2 regions of the Paenibacillus sp. FSL R10-2778 genome follow, and region 2 is predicted to be linked to the other one. Evidence: predicted binding sites of a transcription regulator. Region 2 holds the regulator's gene; the other holds the start of a gene.

Region 1 (7,841 bases), 3.0 Mb from region 2:
TTGGAACATCCCTTACTTAAACCCTAAAGCCAAGGAAAGAACAGGCTATCCAACTCAAAAGCCTATATTGTTGTTAGAACAGATTATCAAAATTGTTACTGATGAAAATGACACGGTTTTCGACCCATTTTGTGGAAGTGGAACTACTTTGGTAGCAGCGAAAATCTTAAAGAGAAAATTCATTGGTATAGATATTTCTTCAGATGCTATTTCATTAACAAACCAACGACTGGAACAACCAGTAAGAACTGACTCCCTCTTGCTTCAGAAAGGGGAAGAAAAATATATTGGCAGAACTGATGATGAAATAGCTATCTTAAAGAGCATAGATGCTTTTCCGGTACAACGGAATAGCGGCATAGATGGCTTTCTAAAAGTGAATTATTTAGGAAAACCTATATCAGTCCGGATTCAAAAACAAAATGAACTTTTAGATGATGCTAAACAAAAGTTAATAAAGTCAAGTAAGTCAAAAGGCTGTCTATTGATGGTATTAATTAGGACTCAACTTGATTATAACTTAGTGGAATTATTTGATAATTCAGCTGAGAATAACATATTAGTAATCAATAGTTACGATGTTTCTTTGAAAGAATGGATTGAAAATTTCGAAAAAACTCTAAGTGATGTATCTCCATAATAATGCTAACTAAATTGAAGCAGGTGCGGAATATAATTTCGCATCTGTTTTGGTATGCAAAATTAAAAAGATATTTTTTGCACAAGAGAAACATTCTTTGCTATTTGTAAATTTTAAGAATAAGCGCAAAACTGTTTCTGTAGACCCACTCAAGTCACATCGTGTACGATTGTTTTAAGTTGTGAAAAGTGAGTGTGGGGGTTTAACGTGAACAACATGTACAATGACATAGAAGATGGCGAAAAAGGTGCATGGTTGAGTATCATTGCATACATTTGTTTGTCAGTTTTAAAATTAACGATAGGTAAAATTACAAATTCTGAAGCATTACTAGCTGACGGGTTTAATAATTCCACTGATATTATTACATCTCTAGCAATATTGATAGGTTTAAGAATTTCACGTAAGCCACCCGATGATAACCATCGCTATGGACATTATCGTGCTGAGACAATTGCTGCATTAATTGCATCCATTATTATGTTCGTAGTAGGATTACAAGTGCTATATCAAGCGATATTAAAGTTTAAAGTTCCAGTAATCGAATCACCTGATATGATTGCGGCCTGGACAGCCCTCTTTTGCGCAATAGTTATTTATTTCGTCTACTTATACAATATTAAATTAGCAAGAAGGATAAATAGTAACGCACTTATGGCAGCAGCTCAAGATAACCGATCTGATGCTTTAGTTAGCATTGGTGCTTTTGTCGGAATTCTCGGTTCACAATTTGGATTACCGTGGCTTGACCCCTTTACAGCCTGCGTAGTTGGAGGGCTTATTTGTAAGACAGCATGGGGGATATTTCATGACTCATCTCATGCCCTTACAGATGGTTTTGATGATACAGAACTTTTAATGATAAAAAAAACAATTAATGAGACACCTGGGGTTAAAGCAGTCATTGATATTAAGGCTCGTATACACGGTAATACTACTCTAGTCGATGCGACTATTGGTGTAGATCATCATTTGAATGTTGCAGAAAGCCATGAAATCACAGAACATATTGAAAAAAGGGTTTTTAAAACCCATAGCATATCACATGTCCACATCCACATTGAGCCATATAATACTTTAGAATAGGACTTAAGAGCAAACACACAATTCAACGGACACATTAATGTTAATTGTTTTCACTGTCTACTCGTCACATGTGGAGTCGGTGGCTTTGTTGGTGAGGAACCCTTGTCAAGTAGACACTAAATAATTGCTATAGTTTTAATGATAGTACCAGAAAAGAAATGGGCAATATTAATTCCACTAACGGAGAACGATAAAAGAGCAGCGAGTTAGACGAGAGTAACCTCTAGGCTCCACCATAATAAACCGCCCTGTTCGCAATGTTGCGAACAGGGCGGTTTGCTATGTCATAGAGGGTAGCTTGAAAGTTAGCAGTCAACCGGCACTCTACAAATTATCTTGCACGTTTTTAAGGCTAACTTATTAATAGAGCAGTTACACAAAAAAAAGTTTACTCTGCTACAACTTGTTTGCCTGCAATCCGGCCGAATGTGAAGATATCAGCGATGGCATTACCGCCAAGACGGTTTGTACCATGAATGACCCCTGTTACTTCACCTGCAGCGAACAACCCAGGGATGACTTCGCCTTTTTCATTCAAAACGCGAGTCTTCTCGTCGATCACCAAGCCGCCCATTGTATGGTGAACGGAGGGTACAGCTTTTTCGATGTAGTAAGGGCCTTTTTCAAGAGATTTCAATCCACCGCGATGTTTGAAATCAAGGTCTTTACCTGTTTTCGCATAATCATTTACTTTATTAATCGTTTCTTTCAAAGTGTTCACGTCAATTTTAAAGAAATCAGCCGCCTCTTCAATCGTATCGGCTTTAAAGAGCAAGCCTTGTTTAACGAGTTGATCGTATTCGTCTTGATGAACTTCGATCGTTTTACCAATATCCTCAATGCCTTGATTCCATAATTGATACGTATATCCACCCGTTTGGGCAAGAATTGCTTTAGAAATAACGTCACGACGTTCTAATTCCTCAACGAAGCGCTTGCCTTCTTGGTTAATCAGGATCGCACCATCGAAGCGGGAGTCTGCAACCAGGGAAATAACACCTGTCTCAGGATTACAGATTGGATACGTTTGAATACTCTCCATGTTTGTCAGTTTGGCGCCAATCGTTTCTGCCATAACGATACCGTCACCTGTAGATCCTGGTGTATCGGTAGTCATATATTTTTCATCCATTGTAGGGTTATACTTCTTACGCATCTCTACATTGGACCCAAAACCACCGGTAGCGATGATGACGCCTTTGTTCGCATGGAATGTGATCTTGTCGCCAGTACCCGAAGTCGCAGTTACACCTGTTACTTTGCCGCTTTCGTCCTTCAGCAAGGTTTCGGCTTTCATATTCGTTTTGATCGTGATTTGATCAGCGTCTGTTTTGGCTTTTAACTTAGTAATCAATTCAACACCTGTATGACCTACAGGAATCAACGCACGTTTTCTGGAATGGCCACCAAATTGGAACAGATGATCAGGTAAGAACTCTACCTTGATATCATCGCGCAGCCATTCGGCAGATGCTAGAGCATTGTCGGCAAGAATACGAACCATCTTTGGATCCCCGAGGTTGTCTCCGCCTTTCATCGTATCATTATAGAACAAGTCAGCCGTGTCATCTGTGATGCCAAGAGCACGTTCAACCCAGTTGTCAGGCGCATTCATCTCACCACCGGAAATCAATGTGTTGCCGCCAACAGCAGGCATTTTCTCGAGCAGAACTACATTAGCTCCAGCGCTCTTCGCTTCGATAGCCGCACTAAAGCCAGCACCCCCGGCACCGATGACGACAACATCATAGGTTTGCTCGACTTCTTCTTTGTCTTTGCTTCCACTGACTGCAGCGCCAGCGACAAGGGTAAGTCCAGACTTCGTAATTGCATCTTGAATGGCTTCGAGATATCCTTTGCTTGTAACTGTAGATCCGCTAATGGCATCAACTTTTGCGCTGTTAGTTGCCATGACCTCTTGCTTGAGCTGCGTATAAACAGGTTCTGCAAGTACTTCATTTTCCTTATGCTCTGTCACTTTAATGTCAGTGATCTTGTTATCTAATAAGGAGACTTGTACTTTAATATCGCCATGTTTACCTTGCCCAACTCCTTCAAAGACTTGAACTCCGTTTGCATCTGCAGCGGGCTCTGCATCTTTACTGCCGCAAGCAGCAAGCGTGAACATAAGACTGAGGACTAGTAGAATAGATAACAGCTTTTTCGTGTGAGTTCGCATAATATCTCCTTCATTCTGTTGTGGATTGGTTACATACACTAGGGAGAGGAAGATCTGCTAGGCAAATCCTTTATCTCTAGCCTAGACATGAATGTTATTTCATGTGAAAATATGCACAAGACCTATTATAGATTTAGTACAGCATTATGTATTTGCACAGATTAGTGTTTTTTTGTCTTTTTCGGGCATGTAAGAAACAGATATTGTGAAGGGCTATGATTACAATGAAATCAATTCACTTAAAAATTACGTTAATCGCAGGAGGCTGCTTCTTGCTGCTGTTCGTTGCATTGCTTGTAACAATATATTTGGAGATGAACCATACGGTTGTCCCTTTGAATAAGAACTTAACGCAGCAAGTGGTTACTGCACGCAGCGACCAGATTGATTATTGGTTTAATCAGCGTATTGGAGAGATAGACATGCTTGCTTCTCTAGCTTCGGACCATCAGTGGACACGAGATGAATTGCTGCAAGAGTTCGATAAGTTCGAGGCGAAGAAGAAAGTAGAGTACGAATCCATACGCGTGGTGGATATTCACGGAAATTCCTGGTCAGCAAGGGACAAGCCTTTTTCGATACTAAACCGACCCTACTATCGAAAACTGCTGAATTCAGATTCCAATTATGTGGTAAGCAATCCGATCGTATCCAAAGCGAATGCAGCCGAAATCGTCGTCATTCTTTATCGCGTGAATCCATCGGTGAATGATGAGGTAGCTTATATTGCCGCAGCCGTCTCCGTCAAGAAGATGAGGGAGATTGCTCAAGATGTAATGCTATATGACCAGTCAGGCCAGCTTATCGTCGATTGCAGAGAGCTGGGTGAAGAAGATGGAGCGGAGGATACAGCAGATAAGAAGAACATGAGTGTATTTGAGGCTCCAATTCAAAATGTGGAAGGCTGGAAGTTAGTACTCAAAGTACCGAATTCAAGTCTAGCGTTAGCGGTGATCAAAACCCAGCGGACTGCATTGCTGGTAGGCGTTCTTATCGGTAGTGCGTTTATCGTCTTTCTGGTGCTGCTTGCTTCTTCCATTATTCGTCCAATTCAGTCGCTTCGCCAGGTAATGGAAAATGTGCAGAACGGCAACCAAACCATACGAGCAGATGTTACGCGCTCGGATGAGATCGGCGATCTTGGACGAAGCTTCAATGACATGCTTGTTCAATTATACGCTGTGGAGCAGGACCGAAAGGAGATGGAACTCAGACTGATTCATGAGCAGATCAAGCCGCACTTTTTATACAACACATTGGATACGATCCAGTGGATGGCAACGGAACATGGAGCAGACAATGTGGTGGAGATGGTGGAAGCGCTTAGCGCGTATTTCCGATTAGGGCTTGGCACAGGCAGTCCCTACATTCTTCTTGATCAGGAGTTGTACCATGTCGAGAGTTATCTTCATATTCAAGGTGTGCGATATGAGGAGATTCTGGACTACGAGCTTCGATATGATGAAAAGCTTGCTCAGTGCCAAGTCGTTCGCTTCATGCTGCAGCCTTTGGTGGAAAATGCGATTTATCACGGGATTAAGCCACTTGGGGATCAAAAGTGCAAAATTTCGATTACAGCATATAAACAGGCCGATTACTTGGTCATTAAGGTTGAAAATAATGGGGTTATGATTCCGGAAGAGAAGCTTGAGCAGATAAATCAAGCCCTTCTTGATGATACATATGATCGTTCTGCCACAGGCTTTGGGCTATACAGTGTAAACCATCGCATTCGACTAGCTTACGGAGTGCCATATGGCCTTGCAGTGAAGAGCGATGATGGCATTACCGTTATGGTCATTCGAATACCTTTGGACGGGGAGTGGAATGAAGATGTGGAAGATTGTCATCGTCGATGATGAAACGATCATTCGCAAAGGCTTGCGACAATACATTGAGGAGAGTCCGTATCTTTTTGAGGTTGCAGGAGAAGCGAAAAGTGCAAACGAAGCATTGAATATGGTGGAGGAAGCCCCACCACATGTATGTCTTGTGGACATCAACATGCCGAATATGAATGGGCTCGATCTGATGAACATATTGCGCGAACGCTGCCCGTCGGTTCTGGTTGTCATCATCAGCGGGTACGATAACTTTGAATATGCGCGTCAAGCCGTGCAACTGCAAGCATTCGATTATGTATTGAAACCTGTGCCGAAGAGTGATCTGAACAAGCTGCTTCATCGGATCGATGAGCATCTTCAGGTAAAATATCCTTTGCATTCACATGAAGACAGGGTGGATAAGGAGCGGGAGCTTCCCGGGTATACAGGGGATGGAACAGTGCTTATCCAAAAAGTGACCGAGTATATTGACAGTCATTATCAGGATCCGGAGCTGTCTATTACTCGAGTAGCAGCACTATTTCATATCAACCAAACCTATCTTAGCAAGCGTATGAAGCAAGAAATCGGTGCTTCATTCCTTGACTATGTCACCGAGCTTCGGATATCGAAGGCGAAGGAGATTCTGGATGACGTAATGCCGAATATCAAAATCGGGGATCTGGCCGTGAAGGTAGGGTATAAGAGCCAGTACTATTTTAGTCGTGTGTTCAAAAATAGAGTCGGTTCAAGCCCCTTAGAGTACAAAAAGCATCCGTTCGGTTATGGATAGGAGGGCCATTCTCGTCCCTCTGCAGCACGCCATAGATGCTATGCTCGGAGCCGCCTTCTATCAATACGGTTGGATTTTAAACATGAGCGAGAAGATGAAGTTAAAGCATCCAATTGTGCAATATTTTTATGAACTAAGGCGTCAAGAGCAGATAAACTGTCAAGAGTGTCTTAGGCTCCTCATATAAGTTTGTTCACACTGTCTACCCACGCATGTGGAGAGTGTCGCTCTACTGGTAAGGAAGGATACAGTGCTATGAGATCCTTATATTTATTGGACTTTACGGACAAGTATGAGAAAAAATGTTGTTAAAGAGATGGCATCATTGCCGTCTCTTTTTTGTTTCACTTTTTTAGTATTGCCCTGACTCTGGTTCCGGCTACCGTATCCTACGATCACAAGCATGAACGATTGCACGAAAATTAACGTTGATACTTATGTTTAAGCCCTCTCTACTCTGTTAGGTGACGGGCATCATAGACGTACTTGCGTGATGTTGCTACGATGTTCCATGGAAATTAAGTGAAAGTGATCACAAGAAATTACAGAAGGAGTCATTTATCGTGAAAAGAATCGTAACCCTGAGCACCCGCAAACTGATGGATACCGCAAAACACGGCGGATGCGGCGCATGCCAGACCTCTTGCCAGTCCGCTTGTAAAACTTCCTGCGGCGTTGCAAACCAAAAGTGTGAAAATGCAATGAACAGATAGGATTCGGAATTTTACCGCCCATTGCTCTGCTGATGGGCGGCTATTTTTAAGAAATGGATACTATCCCTAAAGGATGGCGAAGCCGTTTCTACTTGTGTGCAAAAGGAGCTTGATTAGTAAGTATGATTCATCAATATAAACTAAACGGATACAATATCGTGCTCGATACCTATAGTGGCTCGGTGCATGTTGTTGATGACCTAGCATATGAAATTATAGCGGATTATGAGAAAACTTCTGTCGATCAAATCGTGACAACAATGTTGGATAAATATAAAGATGATTCCAGCATTTCCGAGAGCGACATTCGAGAAACCATCGCGGATATCGAGGAGCTTATAAATGATGGACAGCTTTTTACAAAAGATGAGTATGAGAACCTCTCGCTCGATTTAAAAAAACGGAAAACTTATGTCAAGGCACTCTGCCTCAATGTTGCGCATACCTGTAATTTGTCATGCGATTATTGCTTCGCTAGCCAAGGGAAATACAACGGAGATAGGGCAATCATGAGCTATGAGGTTGGACAAAAAGCTATCGATTACCTGCTTGAAAATTCGGGTCATCATCGTAATCTTGACATCGACTTTTTCGGCGGGGAACCGCT
Region 2 (7,841 bases):
TTTTTAAGGGAAGAGGGCATTATTTGTGTCTGCGTAAGTTTGAGCATAAAATTAATAAAAAGGACTTTATAAGCCCAAGGGAAGATGCGCTTACTGCCGCTCAGATGATTGTATGGCTCACTCAAAGTGAATCAGGGGATGATGAAGAGCTGAATTTAAGCGGCCGGGGCGGTGATTTCTGGGAGACGGTGGCAAGCGATACCGATTCCTGTCTGGGCCGTTCTTGTCCTTGGTTCCGCAAATGTTATTATCATAGGGCCAAGCATGAAGCTGGGATTGCTGACGTGGTTATTACGAACCACTCCAAGCTATTCGCAGATGTTAAGGCTGGGCACCAGCTGCTTCCGGCTTACGAGCATCTTGTCATTGATGAAGCACATCATTTAGAAGATGTGGCTGGTAAACATCTTGGCATGCATATGAAGCATTTCACTGTGGCACACACATTATCGCGGCTGTATAAAGATAGCCGAAACGGACAGCTTCCTGCTCTGCGCCAGATATTACAGTCGTCAGGCAGTGAAGAGGCTTCAGAATGGAGCGGAGTCATCGATCGGATCTACCCGGATCTGCTTACCGTCAAAGAAACCTGGGATGCACTCAGCGACAAGCTGTTCAGCCTTTTGCCGGAACGCAGTGATGCAGGGGCAGGGGAAGCGGGACAACTGGTTATGCGTTTGATTCCCGCCCGTAAGCCGAAGGATTGGGATGAATTGGTTGCACTAGAGAACACTATGAATCTGACGTTAAGCGACATCATCCGTAAGGGTGATAAAATGCTTAACGAGATGCGCGACCAGGAAAGCCAATCCTCAGCAGACAGTCTTGTTACTGATATTAGCGGTTTATTTAAGGATTTGGCTTCCATCCGTGAGCAAGTAAGATTCTTTATGGGGCTGAATGACGATAATGTAGTATATTGGCTGGAGGCAAATGGGAATTACCGCAGCAAATCACTGCAGATGTATGCTGTCCCTGTGGATGTTAGCAGCCAGCTTAAAGAGTTGTTCTTCGATAAGAAAAAAAGCATCGTGCTTACCTCGGCGACGCTGTCTGTAGATAAATCTTTTCAATTTATGATTGATAATCTCGGACTTAACGAAGCTGCGGAAGAAGGACGTCTAATGACCTCACTTCTTCCTTCTCCCTTTAAGTATCGCGAGCAGGCACTGTTAGTTATACCGCGTGATTTTCCTAGTGTGAAGGGCAGTGTGGGCGATGCTCGATTTGTCGATACACTCGTACAGTCATTATCGGAAGCTGCTAAAACAACACGTGGGCGGATGCTGGTTCTGTTTACTTCTTATAAAATGCTGCGTCAGGTATATGATCCGCTTAAAGAGGCTTTAGCCTCACAAGAGATTACGGTGCTTGGTCAAGGCGTGGAAGGTGGCAGCCGGAGCAAGCTGATCCGCCGCTTTCAGGACAGTGCAGCATCCGTATTGCTGGGGACGAGCAGCTTCTGGGAAGGTGTAGATATTCCAGGTGAAGCACTGACTTGCCTGGCCATCGTGAGACTTCCGTTTCAACCGCCGAATCACCCGTTGGCGGAAGCGAAGTCGGAGTTATTACAGGCCCAGAAGAAGAATCCGTTCATGAAATTATCTGTTCCTCAAGCGGTTATTCGTTTTAAGCAGGGATTCGGAAGACTGGTTCGCACGGCGCAGGATCGCGGAATAGTTATTGTTTATGATACAAGGGTTATTGAATCTCATTACGGGAAGTATTTCCTTTATTCATTGCCTGGTCCCAAAATGGAGCATATGCTTACTGATCAAATGGTCCCTCGCATAGCGGAATGGCTAGAGGATGGCGGCGCTTCTTAAAACGCTCGTCTTCAGTTTAGCTCCTCCTTATCCTTAAGGGCGGTGTGTTACAGTACCGTCCTTAATAAGGAGAGGTAGACGTTTGAATATGGATTTTCACAAGAACATTACTATTTTTAGGAGGAAAAATATGAAATCGGATAAAATATCAGAAGCCGTTGTTCGCAGACTGCCTGTGTACTTGCGTTTTTTGAATGATCTCCAGAATCGCGAAATATTAACAGTTTCCTCTCAGGAACTTGGACAAAAGCTTGATCTTAATCCCGCACAGATTCGTAAGGATTTAGCATATTTTGGTGACTTCGGCAGAAAAGGTATCGGCTATGATGTAACGTATCTTATTGAGAAAATCCGTCATATCCTGAAGCTGGATCAACAGCTTAATGTAGCTTTAGTTGGAGCAGGTAATCTCGGACATGCCTTGTCTAATTACAATGCATATCTTAAAGATACTATGAAAATCACGGCTATATTTGATTCGTACGCTCCTAAGGTTGGACGTAAGATCAACTCCCTTACTGTGCAACCGATGGATGAACTAGGCAGCACGATTCGTGAGCAAGGTATTCGCATTGCCATTATTACCGTACCTGATTCAGAAGCTCAAAATGTAGCAGATATTCTCATTTCTTCTGGGATTGAAGCGATTTTGAACTTTGCCCCTGTGATTCTGAAGACACCACCGAATATCCGGGTGCATGCAGCTGATTTTACAACTGATCTGCAAAGTCTTGCTTATTACTTGCGGGATGGAAAGGAAGAAAGCGAACATGAACAACAATAAAACGATAATTAAGGGCGGGTATTTTCTGACTCCGGGAACGGATGAGCCGGTTCTGAGTGGATATATGACTATTGAAGATGATTTAATCACTTACATAGGAAAAGAAGAGCCTCAGATGGAAGCTGGAGTGCAAGTGGTTGATGGCAGCCGTCTGCTGTTCATGCCTGGACTTGTAAACACACATGGTCATGCGGCGATGTCTTTGCTGCGTGGATATGGAGATGATTTAGCGCTACAAGTGTGGCTTCAGGAGAAGATGTGGCCAATGGAGGAAAAGTTCACCGGTGATGATGTATACTGGGGAACCTCCTTATCTGTATTGGAAATGCTGAAGGGTGGAACTACGACCTTCCTCGATATGTATGATCATATGGACCGAGTAGCCGAGGTAGCTGAGTTATCAGGTATCCGTTCCGTATTGATGCGTGGTGTGATCGGGTTATGTCCAGAGGATGTACAGAATCACAAGCTTGCGGAAGCGATTTCTTTTGCCCGTAACTGGCATGGAAAGGCTGAAGGCAGAATTACTACTATGATCTCGCCGCACGCCCCTTATACTTGCCCTCCGGACTTCCTGGTTAAGTTCGTGCAGGCAGCGCATGATCTGGATTTACCGATGCATACGCATATGTCCGAAACGAAACGTGAAGTGGAACAAAATGTGGCGGATTACGGGTTGCGTCCTGTAGCTCACTTAGAGAAGCTTGGCATGTTCACACGTCCCTCGATAGTTGCACATGGTGTTCATTTAAATGATGAAGAGATTGAGATCTTGGCTCGCCATAATGTGGGTGTATCTCATAATCCGGGCAGTAATTTGAAGTTGGCTAGCGGAGTGGCTCGGGTTACTGATCTTCTAAAAGCTGGTGTGAAGGTGTCTCTTGGCACGGATGGCGCGGCAAGCAACAATAACTTGGATATGTTTGAAGAGATGCGGCTTGCAGCTCTCATTCATAAGGGTGTCAGCGGTGATCCAACGGCTGTTCCAGCTCCAGAGGCTCTGCGTATGGCTACAGAATATGGCGCGCAGTCCATCTTTTTAAATAATGTAGGCAGACTTGCTGTAGGGATGAAAGCAGATTTCATTGCTATTGATATCGATCAGCCGCATTTGCTGCCACACACAGATCTGTTGTCTCATGCGGTTTACTCTGCTAGCGCTAAGGATGTTGAGCATGTGTGGGTGAATGGTAAACAGGTCATCAAGCATGGACAATGCTTAACCCTGGATGAGGAAGCTATCCGGCGTAAAGCGCAAGAAGCCTTCGAAGGTTTATTGAAGCGTTAAGTCTGGAGAATAACGAATAAATAATAGGCTGCGACTTTTTGCTTTTAGCAAAAGTTGCGGCCTTTTGTGTATTTTTAAGGCTGGGAAAGCTAGAAAATTATGAAATTTTGGATAAACACGCGGGTGTGTTATATAATCAAAAAAGATATATTACTAGAAAGGGAGCTGTACCTTGAAGAAAAGGAAAAAATGGATCCTCCTGGGGTCAGTTCTGATTCTGCTCCTGGGGTTTGGACTTATCCAGTTCTATGCCTATATTATGAAAGATCAATGGAACGAGCGTGATATCGCTAAGGATGTTGCCAAAACCAGAGCGGGTCTAACAGAGGTAACCAAAGCACAAAAATCGGTTTGGGATGAAAATGCAGTGTACTGGGTATTAACAGGGAAAAATGAAGCCGGGACTGCTCTTATGGTCTGGGTCCGCTTTACGGTAGATGGAAAATTTGCTGAAGGCGACGACGCAGTGTTTGCTGAGGAACTAAGTAAAGGAACCTCGGAAGCCCAAATACGCGGCATTATCAAAGCTGATCTTCCGGACATAACGATTGAACGCTTGCTGCCGGGAGTATATAACGGAGAGTATGCTTGGCAGCTTTTTTATAAACAGAGCGGTCGGTATTATTATCAATTTTATCGCTTTTCGGATGGGTCCCGAATGGGCGAAGGTTACAGTTTACCTAAAAGTTAAGCTGAACATAAGGAAATTAAGGGTGTCATAGTAAACAAGCGAACTTATAATAAGTTCGCTTGTTTACATTTATTTGATGTACAAAAGTGATATACTAAGTGATATACTGAATGGGTGGTTATCATCGAATATTCTCTTAAATTCACATACGAAAATAGGCCGATTGATTAAAAATCAAGGCCGGTTTTGTCGAAAGTGAGGAATTTATTTGGTATTGATGGAAATATTTAAAAAATTAAATTTTAAATATATTCACATTTATTTTGAAATTAGTATATACACCTGTGATATACTACTACTTGTAATTAGAACAGCAATAAGAGACTTCAGTCTCTCTGATGAGCTCTCAAGTAGCTATAAATTATTATAATGAGCTTTATATTTTGTCATCTTTGAGAGGAGGACGTTTCTTGAAATTACGTCTTGTACCTGTGCTGATAACGTCTCTACTGTCGGCTACTCTATTGTTTGGTGGCTTCTTTTTGTATCGTCAGTTTGCAATGCAGGAACCACTTCAGAAGATTGTATCTCAATATGAGGGCGTCAATAATTCTCATATCAGTATTAACCGCAATGAGGTCACTTTGAAACTTGATCTCCAGCCAGGCACGAAATTACGTGAGCTGGTTCAGTACGTCTCCCAAGAAGGAAAATCGATGATTGATGGACGTACACTAAAACTTGATGTAGAACAGAACTCCAGTGAATTGCTGGATGAATACTGGGATAAAGCGATGTTCTCTGTAGCTGAAGCCATGGAGAGCCGTAAATATACACTTATACCCACAGAACTTGATGGACTCAAAGCGCAATATCCGCAATATAAAAATGTGATAGCCTCAACAGAAATTGACGACAATAATGTCTATGTAAGCTTGAGTAATGGAAAAGAAAGCAAATTTATTATTTTGCCGCGAAAACCTGCGACATTGGGGGTATGGAATAATGCCTAAATACCTTAAAGAAATTCTAATCGGATTTGTTCCTGTCTTGTTTATTTTCATGGCTTTTCTAGGCATTAATATATTCCCGATTGTAATTGCTGCTGGGATGCTCACGGCTTTACTTATCATTGCTCATTTAAGAGGCGGACTTGCGGTAAATGCAGGTGCCGGGAAGAAACGCAAGAAGGATGGACCTTCAAAGCTTACTTTTGAAGAAATTGGCGGGCAAGACAATGCAAAACAGGAGCTTCGTGAAGCGTTGGATTTTTTGATCCGGCATGAGGAAATCAGCAAATTCGGGATTCGGCCTTTGAAAGGGATTCTGCTTACAGGCCCTCCAGGAACAGGTAAGACCCTTATGGCTAGAGCAGCAGCACATTATACGAACTCTGTATTTGTTGCAGCATCAGGCAGTGAGTTTGTAGAAATGTACGTAGGTGTCGGTGCCGGCCGTATCCGCGATTTGTTTAAGGATGCCCGTACCCGCGCCCTTAAGGAAAACAAGCAAAGCGCTATTATTTTCATAGATGAAATTGACGTAATTGGCGGTAAGCGTGAAGGCGGACAGCAACGAGAATATGATCAGACCTTGAATCAGCTGTTGACTGAGATGGACGGGATCTATAACAATGAAACACCACGCATTCTACTGGTAGCAGCCACTAACCGTAAAGAAATGCTTGATTCAGCATTGCTGCGTCCTGGCCGGTTTGACCGTCATATTCAAGTGGACATGCCTGATAAAAAAGGCCGCAGATCGATTCTCGAATTACATGCCAAAAATAAGCCGCTTCATGCCAATGTGAACCTCGACAAAATTTCCGAAGAAGCCTATGGTTTTTCCGGTGCTCAGCTCGAAAGTGTTATGAATGAGGCAGCAATTTATATGATGCGTGAGGAATTGACAGAGGTTGAGCAGCGGCATCTGTCGATGGCGATTGACAAGGTTATGATGGGGGAAAAAACGGACAGAGAAACTAACCACGAAGAGAAAAAACGGGTGGCAATCCACGAATTGGGACATGCCATTATGGCAGAACTGCTTCGTCCGGGAAGTGTTAGTCAGGTTACGCTGACTCCGCGGGGGCAAGCCCTTGGTTATGTACGTCACAATCCTCAGCAAGAGCAGTATTTGTACACCAAAGATTATCTAGAAGATCAGATTATGATCGCACTTGGTGGAGCGGCTGCAGAAGAAATGTATTATGGCGGAAGAAGCACAGGTTCGCGTGGCGATTTTGATCAGGCCCTGAATATTGTCGAAACCATGATGAAATCCGGATTGACTTCGTTGGGCATCGCCAAGTTGGAAATGGTTACCACTGAAGAGCTTATGAAGGAAAACAGTAAAATATTGGATGAATTGATGGTACGTACTCACGACCACCTTGAAAAGCAACGAAATGTATTTGATTACTCCCTTGACATTTTAATGAAGGAAGAAGTGCTCTCTGGAGAGCAATTTCGATGTCAATTTCGTGACAGCGTGCGTTTACCAGCATAAATATTTATGCTGGTTATTTTTTTTTACTTTTCAGGCATGCTAAGATATCATTATATGTCGGGCTTTATAAATTTTTGCGACAGACAAGGTACAATACAAAAGTATAGATACCTGAAAGGATGGAGACTTTTTTATGAATTTCAAGAAAATTGGTGTCATCGGCGGTGGCACAATGGGACAAGGGATTGCCGAAATGCTGGCAGCCAAGGGCCTGGATGTATTGCTGGTGGAGAAAACCCCTGAGAAACTGGACTACTCCTACGAAATGATCGAGACAAGTCTAGATAAGCAACTGGAGAAATGGGCGATCACTCAAGCTGAGAAAAAGCTGATTCTTAGCCGCATTCAAAAAGTGACACATTTCGCAGAGCTGAGCTCTTGTGACATGGTTATCGAAACAATCGTTGAGGATTTAGAAGAAAAGAAAAAAATATTGAATCAACTGGATCAAGTATGTCCAAACCACATTATTCTTGCCAGCAATACGTCAACACTTAGCTTGACTGAACTTGCAAGTTCTACAATGTATCCGGAACGCGTGATCGGAATGCATTTCATATACCCTGTAGCTAAAGTGGATCTTGTTGAAATTGTACGCGGTCTGAAAACTTCAGATGCTACTTTTGAAGATACAAAATCCTTTGTTGATGAAATTGTTGAGAAAAAAGGTGTAATGATTTATGAATCCCCAGGATTTGTAACATCACGCCTCATTTGCTTGTTTATCAACGAAGCTATGCATGTACTGCAAGAGGGCGTTGCCTCCGCACAGGATATTGACGATGCTATGCGTATTGGTTATCA

Evidence for each region. Region 2 encodes Rex, which represses fermentation and respiration genes when NADH is low (regulators of the CRP and FNR family bind a similar motif). Its sites were predicted from a motif close to TTGTGAAATATTTCACAA; they were not measured.
Region 1: NST40_RS03505 (flavocytochrome c) is a predicted target of Rex. The motif match lies at 4,007-4,024, and genes of this name have one in related genera.

Annotation. Positions count from the first base shown of each region.
Region 1 covers NZ_CP151956.1:790,230-798,070, forward strand. The annotation lists gene NST40_RS03495 (site-specific DNA-methyltransferase) at 1-640, shown strand, start outside; gene NST40_RS03500 (cation diffusion facilitator family transporter) at 857-1,726, shown strand; gene NST40_RS03505 (flavocytochrome c) at 2,115-3,905, opposite strand; gene NST40_RS03510 (histidine kinase) at 4,178-5,764, shown strand; gene NST40_RS03515 (response regulator) at 5,739-6,521, shown strand; gene scfA (six-cysteine ranthipeptide SCIFF) at 7,085-7,234, shown strand; gene scfB (thioether cross-link-forming SCIFF peptide maturase) at 7,357-7,841, shown strand, end outside.
Region 2 covers NZ_CP151956.1:4,718,945-4,726,785, reverse strand. The annotation lists gene dinG (ATP-dependent DNA helicase DinG) at 1-1,826, shown strand, start outside; gene NST40_RS21320 (redox-sensing transcriptional repressor Rex) at 1,957-2,610, shown strand; gene NST40_RS21315 (amidohydrolase) at 2,597-3,898, shown strand; gene NST40_RS21310 (DUF5590 domain-containing protein) at 4,071-4,589, shown strand; gene NST40_RS21305 (hypothetical protein) at 5,000-5,542, shown strand; gene NST40_RS21300 (AAA family ATPase) at 5,535-7,037, shown strand; gene NST40_RS21295 (3-hydroxyacyl-CoA dehydrogenase NAD-binding domain-containing protein) at 7,171-7,841, shown strand, end outside.